2 regions of the Vibrio sp. R12-SG2-ISO1 genome follow, and region 2 is predicted to be linked to the other one. Evidence: riboswitches for the same ligand, from Rfam matches in the RefSeq annotation. Region 2 holds a riboswitch; the other holds the start of a gene.

Region 1 (6,741 bases), on a different contig from region 2:
TCGCTATCGCTCTTGGGCTTTATCAAGTTGGGACACGTGGCCAAATTCGTTACAACAAATTGACCATAGGTCTGTTTCTTTGTTGTGTGATCATGACCGTGCCCGTGCTCTATCCGCACTCTGAGCTGTCGTTGTCGGTCGCGCGATTAAGCGGATTGTGGGCCGGTTTTTTGCTGTTTGCCGTGCTGCAACAATTTCGTTTTAGTAACCCTCAGCGTCAAAGGCTGTTGTGGTTTGTGGTTATCGCCGTGTTCATTGAGGCCTTGTTTGGCTGGGTACAGTACCTAGTACTCGAACCCGGCAATCCCTTTGGCTACAACACCGACGCCAATCGTCCATACGGCATTTTTCAGCAACCGAACGTCATGGCGAGCTTCTTAGCCACAGGGCTTGCGCTGTCTGGCTATTTGCTGACCCGTCAGCCCATTAAATATCAACGCAAAGTCAGCCATGTGGCGCTACTCTATCTGGTACCTGCCATCGTGCTGCCCCTACTGGTAGTGCTCGCCTCTCGGACGGGTTGGCTCAGTGCGCTACTGGTCGTCGTGCTGCTGATCCCTTATTTGATGCGCTTTGCCACCAAAAAACGCGCCGTCGGTTGGCTCGTCTCTGTGATTATTGGCGTCACCATTGGCTTAGGGACCACGTTGATCGGTGAGAACAACACCCTGGCAGAGCGAAAGGTGAATCTAGAAGGGCCCAGACAATACACCTTCCCTCAGACGCTCGATATGCTGATTGAAAAGCCATTTACTGGCTATGGTTACGGACGCTTTGAAGCTGAATACTTGGTCTATACGGCGCGTCAACATCAGCTCAACGCCAGTTATCCGCCTGGGCTTGCATCAATGGATCACCCACACAACGAAACCTTATATTGGGGCGTAGAGGGAGGCGTGCTGCCGATTTTGGCCATGTTGATCGCGGCCATTTTGGTACTGTATCGTATCTACGCAGCGAAGAAAGGTACACGTTTGGCGATTTTCTCGCTCTTTATCCCCATCGTGCTTCACACCCAATTAGAATATCCGTTTTATCACTCAGCGATTCATTGGGTAACCTTTATCCTATTGATTTACTGGGTCGACCAACGTAAGCGCGCCTACCGATATGCGCGATTGAGCATCGTATCGCAGACCGGACTGCGCGTAGCAAGTTTGGTCTTGCCGCTGGTGACGTCGTTTTACATGATCACCACGCTGCACACCAACTACATATTGACACAGTTTGAGCTCTCCAAACCGAAAGATCCAGATATCCTTAACCGAGTCAGTAACCCGATTGTCTGGCAGGAACGTTTTGACTGGGACATCTACAGCACCTATCTCAATATTGGCCTGCACCAGCAAAACCCTGAATTTATTCAACCCTACGTGGATTGGTCGCTTGGCGTGATTACCCACAAACCGAGACCGGCGTTCTACAACAACTTGATTCTGGCCTACCAAGGTTTGAATGACAGTGAAAAGGCGGAGCAAATCCGAGCCGAAGCGCAATTCCTGTTTCCGCGGCGCGATTTCTCAGACGTGCAATACGTGCCACCGACAACCGACGCACTACTTCGTACAGACGAAGAATAAAAAGAAAACAAAAAGTAGATAAGAAAAGGCTCTCCGAACTGGAGAGCCATCTGCAATCATTAATAAGTCGATTTGCTCGCCAAGCGACTCTATCCGAGCGACTCTAATCCGAGCGACTCTATCCGAGCGACTCTTTAAGCGCTTGCAAACAGAGCGCGACGTTCTCCTCACGCGCACCATAGCCCATTAGGCCAATCCGCCACGCCTTGCCCGCCAATGCGCCAAGCCCGGCACCAATTTCCAGATTGTACGTATCAAGAAGGTGGCTGCGCACTTGGGCTTCATCAATTCCCTCAGGAACATAAATCGCATTCAGTTGCGGCAAGCGTGCGGACTCTTCCACCACAAACTCAAAGCCAAGCGCTAATAAGCCAGCCTTGAGCTTGTGGTGCATCTGCTGATGGCGACGCCACGCGTTTTCTAACCCTTCATTTTTGAGCATCAGCAAAGCTTCATGCAGTGCATAGAGACTGTTGACGGGCGCTGTGTGGTGGTAACTGCGCTTGCCCTCTCCACTCCAGTAACCGAGCACCAAACTTTGGTCTAAAAACCAACTTTGCACCGGTGTTTGACGAGCGGTGATTTTCTCAATCGCTGCACTGGAGAAGGTCACAGGAGAAAGGCCCGGCGTACAAGAGAGGCACTTTTGACTGCCCGAGTAGACCGCATCAAGTTGCCACTCATCGACTTTGAGTGGCACACCACCCAGTGACGTCACCGCATCGACAATCGACAACACATTGAACTCTTTAGCAAGCGCGCCCAGCGTCTTCGCATCGCTGCATGCCCCTGTCGACGTTTCTGCATGGACAAACGCGAGGAGCTTGGCATCAGGATGCGCCTGCAACGCATCACGAACTTTCTCTACCGAGACCGGCGCTCCCCATTCATCATCAACCAACACCGCTTCACCGCCGCAGCGTACCACGTTCTCTCGCATGCGTTCGCCAAACACGCCATTGCGGCAGACGATGACTTTGTCCCCCGGCTCAATCAAGTTAACAAAGCAGGTCTCCATACCTGCACTGCCTGGTGCCGAGACGGCAATCGTAAACTCATTGTTGGTCTGAAAGGCGTATTTAAGCAGCTGCTTGAGTTCGTCCATCATCTGGATAAAAAGCGGGTCAAGGTGGCCCACCGTCGGGCGGCTCAAAGCTTGCAGTACCTGTGGGGAAATATCGGATGGACCAGGGCCCATCAAAATACGGCGAGGGGGGATAAAACTTTGGTAAGTCATTGGCAACTCCTTTTGAATCATGAGGGTGTTCTTGTTGTTATCTCTTCACCATAATCGAATTCATCCAGCGCAGCAATGCGCAAAAAGTCGACAGGTCATACCAGCCTCACAAACTGAACCTATCGTCTTTAACCCGTAAATTTCGCATTGACATTAAGAAGATAAACACGTTCAATGCGAAAGCGGTGGCAAGACAATTCGTCACCCTGTTGTACAAACAATTATGCTTTTTGCAGAAGAGGAGCACTACCCAGGTAGGCATGTTGTGGAGCCACAATTCCAAAACAACATTCTGAGGGGGAGTAGTGCCGAGGTAGGCTTATATTGTGGTTTAAGCCTGTCGGTTGACTTGGGTTGAGTCCCATCAACTGTCATCAGCGCCGTCTGGTGATGAGCTTCTGAGGTCGTACTCCATACCTACCTCTACTCTCGCTCATCCTCACCTCACGCAAAGGAAAGACTCAATATTCAGGAAGTTGTGGGAGAAATGCCGTGAGCAATTTTAACGTTGCTAAATTTGGTGGGACAAGTGTTGCAAACTTTGAAGCGATGAGCCGTTGTGCGGCGGTCGTTGAGAACAATCCAGAGACAAAACTGGTGGTCAGCAGTGCCTGTTCAGGGGTAACAAATCTATTGGTCGCGCTGGCGAACGGCGTACAAGATCAGCAGCAACGCAGCGATATTCTGACTCAGCTCGCTGAGATTCATGATGCGATTCTTAATCAACTCAATGATCCAACCCATGCGGCGAGTGAAGTGTACAGTCTGCTTGATACGGTCACCAGCCTTGCGGAAGCGGCCTCGATTCAAGCCAGCAATAAGTTGACTGATCACCTTGTTGCGTGTGGTGAACTGATGTCGACCCACATTTTAACCCAACTGATGATTGAGCGCGGCATCAACGCGGTACGCTTTGATATTCGTGATGTACTGCGCACTGACAGCCACTTTGGCCGCGCAGAACCGGATGTTGCCGCCATTCGTGAGCTTGCCAGTGACACCTTGCTGCCACTGTGCCGCGAGCACGTTGTGGTGACACAGGGCTTTATTGGTTCCGATGAAGAAGGCAACACCACTACCCTTGGCCGTGGTGGCAGTGATTACAGTGCGGCTTTGATTGCCGAGGCAGTGCAAGCCTCTGGCTTAGAAATTTGGACTGACGTACCGGGAATCTACACCACAGATCCGCGCATTGCCCCGAATGCGGCACCGATTGCAGAAATTAGCTTCAGCGAAGCGTCAGAGATGGCGAATTTTGGCGCCAAGATCCTGCACCCTTCGACCCTAGTCCCTGCTCTGCGCCATGATATTCCGGTATTTGTCGGTTCCTCGAAAGCGCCTGAGCAAGGCGGTACTTGGATTCGTCATCAAGTGGAAAGCTCACCGCTGTTTCGCGCCCTAGCCCTACGTAACAACCAAACCATGGTGACGCTGCGCAGCGCGAAAATGTTCCATGCTTACGGCTTTCTAGCCAAAGTGTTTGAGATCTTGGCCAAGCATAAGGTCTCGGTCGATTTGATCACCACCTCTGAAATCAGTGTCTCATTAACGCTTGATCAAACAGGTACCTCTGGCGGTGCGCCATCGTTACCTCAAGCTGCGCGTGAAGAGCTTGAAGAGCTGTGCAGCGTGAAAGTGGAACACAACCTCTCCGTCGTCGCCTTGATTGGTAACAACATGAGCGAGAGCAAAGGTTATGCAAAACAAGTATTTGGTACACTTGAAGACTTTAACTTACGAATGATTTGTTACGGCGCTAGCCAGCACAACCTCTGTTTCTTACTGCGTGAATCAGAAGCCAAACAAGCGATTCAGAAGTTGCATGTCGAGCTGTTTGAGCGCTAACAGCACTATAAATACACATCAGCGACGAAGCACTCTCGTGTTTCGTCGCTGAAGCATTGCTACGTCAAATAGTGAGGCTTATTCGCCCGCCACTTTCATTGACTCAAGCAGGATAGAACCGGTTTGAATCTGCGAACGGGTTTCCACATCACTGCCGACAGCCACAATTTGGTTGAACATCTGCTTGAGATTGCCTGCGATGGTCACCTCCGAGACGGGGAATTGGATTTGACCATTCTCAACCCAAAAACCGGCTGCGCCGCGCGAGTAATCGCCCGTCACGATATTCACACCCTGCCCCATCACTTCTGTAACCAAAAAGCCGGTGTCCAGCGCCTTAAGCATTTGATCAAAATCTTGCCCAGTTGATTGCACGTACCAGTTGTGGATGCCACCCGCATGACCGGTTGGCGTCATCGACATTTTACGCGCCGCATAGCTGGTCAATAGGTAAGTGGATAAAACGCCGTCAGTGATAATTTGTCTATCTTGCGTCGCAACGCCTTCGCTATCAAACGGGCTTGACGCCAGACCACGCAACACATGGGGACGCTCGTCGACTTGGAACCAGCTGGGTAGAATTTGCTGACCAAGATGATCAAGAAGAAACGAGGATTTGCGGTACAAGTTACCGCCACTGATCGCCATCACAAGGTGACCGAGTAGACCCGTTGCGACATCCGCCGCAAACATGATCGGGTACTGACCGGTTTTGAGCTTCTGCGCGTCTAAACGACTGACGGTTTTCTCCGCTGCGCTCAGGCCCACGGATTTCGGCGTCCACAGGTCGTCTTTGTGACGCGCCACTGTGTAGCTGTAGTCACGTTCCATTTCACCGTTTTGGCCTTGACCAATCACACAGCAACTGATGCTATGGCGACTTGAGGCATAACTCGCCAGTAAGCCGTGGCTGTTGCCGTACACTTTGACGCCATAATGGCTATCGTAACTGGCGCCATCACTTTGCTTGATCTTATCGCTGTAGCTGAGCGCTTCTTGCTCCGCTTCAATCGCCATTTTTGCCGCGTAGTCAGGATCAGGCGTATCGGGGTGAAACAGATCCAAATCGGGAATATCTTTGACCATCAACTCAGCCGGTGCTGGGCCTGCGTACGGGTCTTCTGATGTGTATTGAGCGATATCGAGCGCCGCCAATACCGTTTGTTGAATCGCTTTTTCGCTTAAGTCTGACGTTGAGGCGCTGCCTTTACGCTGATTGCGGTAGACGGTAATACCGAGTGCACCGTCGCTGTTGAACTCCACATTTTCGACCTCACACATGCGAGTCGATACGCTTAAACCTGTGGTTTTACTGATGGCAACTTCCGCGGCATCCGCTTTTTCACCCGCCATCTCTAACGCTTTCGCGACGGCAGCTTCAAGCTCGATACGCTGCTGTGCCACTTGCTTTTTTACGTCCATATTCTCTTCATCAGTCGTTGCTTTGTCGCTAGGATAACAAGAATTTCGCTTTCTCCCCATGATTCTTGTTAAAATAGAGAAATAGACGTTCAAATGAAGGTATGAAAATGGCTCGCAAAAATCAGAAAGCGCCATGGGAACCAGAAGAAGAGATCATCTGGGTAAGTAAATCCGAGTTGAAGCGTGACATGGAAGAGCTGCAGAAACTGGGTGAAGAGCTCGTTAACCTCAAGCCCTCTGTGTTGGAAAAATTTCCACTCAGCGAAGACTTGGCCGATGCGATTCGCGATGCGCAGCGTTTTAAAAACGAAGCGCGCCGTCGTCAGTTGCAGTTTATCGGCAAATTGATGCGTCACGAAGACCCAGAGCCAATTCAAGCGGCGCTGGATAAAGTCCGTAACAAGCACTCTCAAACCACGGCGCTGCTGCACAAACTAGAGCAACTGCGTGACCGTGTGGTGGAAGAGGGCGACAGCGCAATTGAAGAGGTATTGACGCTGTATCCGGATGCGGACCGTCAGCGTTTGCGTCAGCTTGCTCGTCAGGCGAACAAAGAAAAACAAGCCAACAAGCCGGCTAAAGCGTATCGAGAGATTTTCCAGATCCTCAAAGCATTGAGCAGCGAAGAGCCACAATAACACGCTCTTAGTCAGTGAT
Region 2 (6,741 bases):
TTGAGTCAACGGCACCACTTTTTTCTCCACACCAATGGTTTCCGCTGAAATAGCGTACATTCCGTAGGTAGGTGGACAATATAAAATGGCGTCTTCACCCGGCTCACAAAATGCGCGAATCAAAAGCTCAATCCCCTCATCCGCACCGCGCGAGGTCAGCGTTTGCTCAGGTTTCACGCCCGCGTAAGCGGAGTAAGCGTTAATCAACTCAGCAGGTTGACACTCACTGTAGCGATTCAGGCGGGCGAAATCCGTCTTGTACTCATTGTTGAAAGGCGACTCGTTGGCATTGAGCCACACATCGCCACTGCCGCCAATGCGACGTGCAGACAGGTAAGGGGTCAGTTGCTGAACTTGTTTGCGTGCTAGCTTTTCCATCTCTTACCCTTGCTTCTGAGCCAATTTTTCAACACGAATGGTAACGGCGCGTTTGTGCGCATCCAGTCCTTCTGCTTCCGCCATGGTCACGACGGTCGGCGCAAGATTTTTAATCCCTTCCTCAGAGAGTTCTTGCACCGTCATACGCTTGGAGAAATCCGCCAAGCCTAGGCTTGAATAGGTGCGAGTGTAGCCATAGGTTGGCAGAACGTGGTTGGTGCCCGACGCATAGTCGCCCGCCGACTCAGGTGACCAATCACCAAGGAAAATCGACCCAGCGTTATCAAGAAGAGGAAGCAGTTCACGTGGGTTCTTGGTCTGTACTATCAAGTGCTCTGGGCCATAGTAATTCGAAATAGAAACCGCCTGAGTGATGGAATCAGAAATGATGATCAAACTCGACGCCAGTGCTTTTTCTGCAATAGAAGCGCGAGACAGTACTTTGAGCTGACGCTGAACGGCATCCGTCACTTGATCGGCAATCACTGGCGATGGCGTGACCAGCACCACTTGTGAGTCTGGGCCGTGCTCAGCTTGGCTCAAGAGATCCGCAGCAATGAAATCTGGGTCGGCGGTCTCATCGGCAATCACCAACACCTCAGAAGGGCCCGCTGGCATGTCGATCGCGGCACCGCGAAAATCGTTGCTCACTTGGCGCTTAGCTTCTGTGACGTACGCATTACCTGGGCCAAAAATCTTGTCCACTTTCGCCACGGTTTCTGTTCCGTAAGCCATCGCAGCAATCGCTTGACCACCACCAACATTGTAAACTTCATCGATACCACACAGCTTCGCCACGTAGAGGATTTCATCTGCGATCGGTGGTGGTGAGCAGAGTACCACTTTACGACAACCCGCAATCTTAGCCGGTACGCCGAGCATTAATACGGTCGATGGCAGTGGCGCACTGCCACCTGGGATATAAAGACCGACTTTCTGAATCGCTCGAGTCACTTGTTCACACACAACACCAGGTTGCGTTTCAACTTTAATAGGCTGTGGCTTTTGGGCTTTGTGAAACTTAGCGATATTGGCGTACGCTTGCTCAAGCGCTTGCTTCATGGTTTCGCTTAAGCGCTCTGACGCCGCCTCAATCTCTTGAGTTGAGACTCGAATCGACTCTGGTTTGACGCGATCATACTTTTCCGTCAACGCCAATAGAGCAGCATCGCCTTGAGTTTTTACTTGCGCGATAACCTCAGACACCGCAGCGGTAATATTCGCCCCTTCGGTAATGGCAGGGCGCTCTAAAATGGAGTCTTGTTGAGATTCACTCAATGATTGCCAAACAACTGTTCTCATCGCCCTTACTCCATCATTTTCTCAATTGGAAGTACTAGGATTGAGCTAGCACCAAGCTCTTTGAGTTGTTCCATGGTTTCCCAGAACAAGTTTTCGGTACTAACAAGGTGAACGGCCACTTTTTGTTTGTCAGCAGAGAGCGGCAAGACGGTTGGATCTTCTGCGCCAGGAAGGAGCGATTTGATCTGCTCAAGTTTGTCTGCTGGGGCGTGCAGCATGATGTATTTCGACTCTTTCGCTTGCTGAACGCCTTGCATACGAGTCAATAGCTTATCAATCAGTTCGGTTTTATCTTGTGCGAACTCACCTTTACGCTGAATAAGGGTCGCTTTTGATTGGAAGATGACTTCCGCTTCTTTTAAGCCGTTCGCTTCTAAAGTAGCGCCGGTAGACACTAGGTCGGCGATGGCATCAGCAAGGCCAGCACGTGGCGCGACTTCAACAGAACCAGTCAGCATACAGGTTGAGAACGGTACGCCTTGCTCATCCATGTAGGCTTTTAACAATTGTGGATAGGTGGTGGCGATACGCTTACCGGCCAAATCTTGCGGGCCCTTGTACTCTTCATCCTTATCGATCGCAATAGAGAGACGGCAGCCACCAAAATCGAGACGACGCAATGTCACAAACTCACTAGGTTCACCCAATGCTTTTCGGTCTAGGCGGACTTCTTCCAATTCGTTTTCGCCAATGAAGCCAAGATCAACCACACCGTCCATGATCAAACCTGGGATATCGTCGTCACGCACAAGCAGCAAATCGATAGGCATGTTCTCTGAGTGAACCACCAGCTTTTCACCCATGACGTTAAATTTCACACCGCACTTTTTCAGCAGTGCTTGGCTCTCTTTACTTAGACGACCTTTTTTCTGAATGGCGATTCTTAGGCGTTGTGTTTGCATGACTCTTGTATCCCTGTGTTCAAAATCGTTCAAAACGTTAGACTTAAAAACTAAAAAACCCTCGGAAGGTTTGTCTCCCGAGGGTCATAAATCTTTATATTTGCGATTTTCTGCCTCCGGGAGTTTCCTATCTCCCGGGTATGCGCACATCTCCCGAAAGACTAGATTGGGTGATGGTGATGATGAATGTTCATTACAAAATTGCGCATACTGATAAAGCTCTCTTAGCTCGCTTGGTTGCTAACCACACTAACCAAGCTCAGGGATCTTTTCAACCTTTAATTTCAACTTTTTCTTATTTGTATTAGACAAATAAGAAAGGAGGCCAACGCCTCCTTAAAATAATCAATAGAATCTGTCAGTTAGATACCAACTGTCTATCGTTTTATGACGTCGTACAGCTCGCTAGTTTCGATTTAGACATCATTGAAAGCACCGCGCACACCGCTACAAACGCCACGCTGGCGACCGCAAATGAGAGACCGACCGATGCCGTCATACCGAGAGTGATAAAGCCCACACAAGAGATCGCCGCCACAGACAACGCATAAGGTAGCTGAGTCGAGACGTGATCAATGTGATTACAACGAGCACCCGTCGAAGACAAAATCGTGGTATCTGAAATCGGTGAGCAGTGATCACCAAAGACCGAACCTGCCAGCACCGCACTCAGCATTGGCAACATCAAGGCAATATCTGTTGCTCCAGCCATATCACCCGCAATCGGCAACATGATACCGAATGTACCCCAAGAGGTACCGGTCGAGAACGCCATCAAGCCCGAGAGCAAGAACAGGATAACCGGCAACCAATGTGGGTTGATGCTACCTTGCGCCAGCGTTGACAAGTATTTACCTGTGTTCATGTCACCAATCACGCTACCAATGGTCCACGCGAAGACTAGAATGAGGATCGCACCAAACATTGAGCGCGCACCAACCCACAGTGTACGAGCAATTTCGATGGTCGCAATGCGTTGCTTAACTACCGTAAACAGCGCCGTTGCCAAACCCACAATACCACCGTAGATCAAAGACAAACCCACATCGGTGTTTTCAAAAGCGCCCAGCAGATTAAATGCTTGGCCATCCGCTTTGAGCGCCTGACCACCGGTGTAAAGCATGGCCGCGACCGTTGCAATGATTAACAGCACAATAGGCAAAACCAAATCAAGGACGCGTCCGCCTTCGCTTTCACGAATATCCAGCTCTTCATTGAGCTCGTGCGCTTCTTTGGTGTCGTTCTCTGCATCTTTGTCAAAACCACGGCCTTGAGACGCCGCAATTTCATGGCTGCGCATCTTACCGATGTCGAGACCAAACCAAGCCACAGCAAACACCATCAACAGCGCAAATACCGCATAGAAGTTCATTGGAATCAAACGCACGTAAGCGCCCAGAGCGGAATACTCTGTGATGCCATGAGAGACTAAGATGCCACCAATGATGGTCATAATATAGGCACCCCAGCTTGATGCGGGCATCAAGACACACATAGGGGCAGCGGTCGAATCGAGAATATAAGCCAGCTTAGAGCGAGAGACGTAAAAACGGTCCGTGACTGGGCGAGAAATCGCGCCCACCGCCAAGCTGTTAAAGTAATCATCGACAAAAATGAACACGCCCAAAAACGCAGCAAGCAGTTTTGAACCGCGCTTACTTTTCACACGAGACTGCGCCCATTCAGCGAACGCGCGAGTGCCGCCTGAGAGCGTCAGCAGTGCTGTCATCATACCGAGCAAAAGCAAGAAGCCGACAATACTCATGTTCCAAGTATTGAGGCCACCGTCTTCTACGAAAACGCCCGATACGGTTGACGCAAGATAACCCGACGCACTCGCAAACGAATAGTCGTTAAGCAATACGGCACCTAAAACGATACCCACACCGAGAGACACAAGAACGCGACGCGTAATGATCGCAAGACTCAACGCCACGAGTGGTGGCAAAAGAGATAAAGGAGATGAGGCAAAATCAATTAAATTCATGATCTTCAAAAACCAGTAATAAATGGTTAGAGATCTACTGCAGATTAGTCAACCGCACGAGGCCGTTGATAATGTTGAACTTAGCGACAGGGAAGTAGACACTTCACCCAACCCTACAGTAGCGCTCCATAGTTTTACACATTATAGACTATGGCAGTGTTAGCCCTTTCGAGACTAACCCCAGCGAACTCCTTTGATATGGAAGCCCACTTCGGCGAGATAACCTTTCACGCATGCTCATTGGCATCACCCCAACAAACGCTACTATTTTATTCCGCTCCTCTACCGCACAACCAAAATAATCAACCAATGAAACATCAAATTAACAAAGGTTTTACTGTAGTCATGCATTAGGTGGCGCCATTGTACCCATCTAAAACTGCATTTCAACAATTTGGCTCGTTTTGTTGTCACTTTTATTGCTTAGCGATGGTACAAACGGGAAGCCAACTCTCAATTTGGTGACAATTCACACTGTGCTGACGTTCAACGCCCGGGACATTAAAAACTCGGTGTTGACTGCAATGCCAAATAGATAGCACTTTCTCCAAGTCGAAATATGTGCTGTGATCGAAATCGTAAAAGAAAACGTACTGAGGTGGTTCATTTGAACTATATCGACATTATAATGCCAACTATTAGGCAAATTCGTTCTCATGCTGATTTCGGCGACTTTTATCTAAACAGTACCATCAGGATAAGAAACGTTTAATAATAGATATGAAACTCTATTATTAAATCTGAGCGTCAAAACAGGACTTAGCCGAATGATCGCTCCAATAAAGTAAAGAAAGGTAAATTTGGCTGACAGTAACAATAAATTTATCGCATTCTGCTAAGAATGGATTGTAATGTTTAAATATCAGGATTAGTATTTAAGAAATACTCTTAAATAAGATAACAATGAGAGATGTTATGTCTGAACTAACAAAAACACTATTAAATATTCGTAGTCTTCGTGCAGCAGCACGTGAACTGACTCTTGAGCAACTGGAAGACGCCCTAAGCAAATTAACGACAGTCTTTACTGAGCGTAAAGAAGAGGAAGAAGCGCAGCGTGCAGCAGCGGCAGAGCAAGAAGCCAAACTGGCTGCCATTGCTGAGCAAATTTCTAAAGAAGGTATCGATATTGATGCCCTTTACTCTGCGCTTGCTGGTGAAACAAAAACCAAAACAAAATCGAAACGTGCACCTCGTCCACCAAAATATAAATACGTGGATGCAAGCGGTGAAACTAAAACTTGGACAGGTCAAGGTCGCACCCCATCTGCTATTCAACAGCAATTGGATGCAGGTAAGAGCCTAGAAGAGTTCCTGATCTAACTTTCGATGTAAGTTAGTTCAAAAAAAAGCGCCTGTCGGCGCTTTTTTCGTTTATCTTTCCCAGTAGGCTTCTTCCAAGCTATCTTCTCGTTCAGGTAAACCTTTCGAAAGACGTGGAGAGTGCTGAACCAATACCTCATAACTGGCACGGTTAGAATACTTACACACTTGTGAAAAAGAAGAGTAAGTTAAAAACGCATGCGCGTGTTTACTCGAGTTGGGCACATTTTCTTTGTGGTATTTATTCGCGGCCATATCGTGTAGCAACGCAGACAATGCCGCATCACCGGCACCATTAGTGTTTTTAATTTTCTCCGGACCACCCATGTATGGTGAAATATGAGAATACACTTTGATCGCTTGATCGCAATTATCTTTTAATGCTGGGCGGCTAAATTCATAACGATTGAATTCCGCAATACTACCTGGCAACAAAGGCAATGACGTTTCACGTTTGGCTGCTTCTTCGGTATAACCAGCCATAAACAAGCCAAGTGGCCCAGCAGTACACAGCACCAAATCGACCCACTCCAAGGCTTTGTCTGATGCCGCAAGCGGGTCGCTCTCCCCAGTGAGCGCATGCGCCTCATCTTCATTCATCGCTACAACGGTGACATGATCGCGCAAAAATTGCTGCCAAAACTGCGGGTCATCTTGGATGACAAACTTAGTCCCTAACGTGAGAACGACCGGTACATCGTGCTTTTTCGCGTACTCAATAGCGCGCATGGTCGCTTCTGGCATCGGATCGCCCGCTTTGCAGCGCACCAAATACGCAGTCAGCACCAGTGCAGAGGCATTTTTAAAGATTTTTTCTGGAATGCTCTCTGGTTTAAGCTGGTTCATCTG

Evidence for each region. A riboswitch is a leader RNA that binds a small molecule or an ion and turns the genes downstream of it on or off. The one in region 2 is predicted to bind lysine.
Region 1: linked by a shared signal. The riboswitch ahead of lysC (lysine-sensitive aspartokinase 3) and the one ahead of AC6R10_RS00815 (Na+/H+ antiporter NhaC family protein) in region 2 are both predicted to bind lysine.

Annotation. Positions count from the first base shown of each region.
Region 1 is NZ_JCBDGO010000010.1:101,672-108,412, forward strand. Features, by position in the region: gene AC6R10_RS09585 (PglL family O-oligosaccharyltransferase) at 1-1,580, shown strand, start outside; gene AC6R10_RS09590 (pyridoxal-phosphate-dependent aminotransferase family protein) at 1,699-2,817, opposite strand; lysine riboswitch at 3,046-3,223, shown strand; gene lysC (lysine-sensitive aspartokinase 3) at 3,310-4,662, shown strand; gene pmbA (metalloprotease PmbA) at 4,741-6,084, opposite strand; gene yjgA (ribosome biogenesis factor YjgA) at 6,192-6,722, shown strand.
Region 2 is NZ_JCBDGO010000001.1:180,312-187,052, forward strand. Features, by position in the region: gene hisC (histidinol-phosphate transaminase) at 1-378, opposite strand, end outside; gene hisD (histidinol dehydrogenase) at 382-1,680, opposite strand; gene hisG (ATP phosphoribosyltransferase) at 1,686-2,582, opposite strand; His leader region at 2,632-2,768, opposite strand; gene AC6R10_RS00815 (Na+/H+ antiporter NhaC family protein) at 2,968-4,569, opposite strand; lysine riboswitch at 4,681-4,862, opposite strand; gene AC6R10_RS00820 (H-NS family histone-like protein) at 5,485-5,892, shown strand; gene AC6R10_RS00825 (inosine/guanosine kinase) at 5,944-6,741, opposite strand, start outside.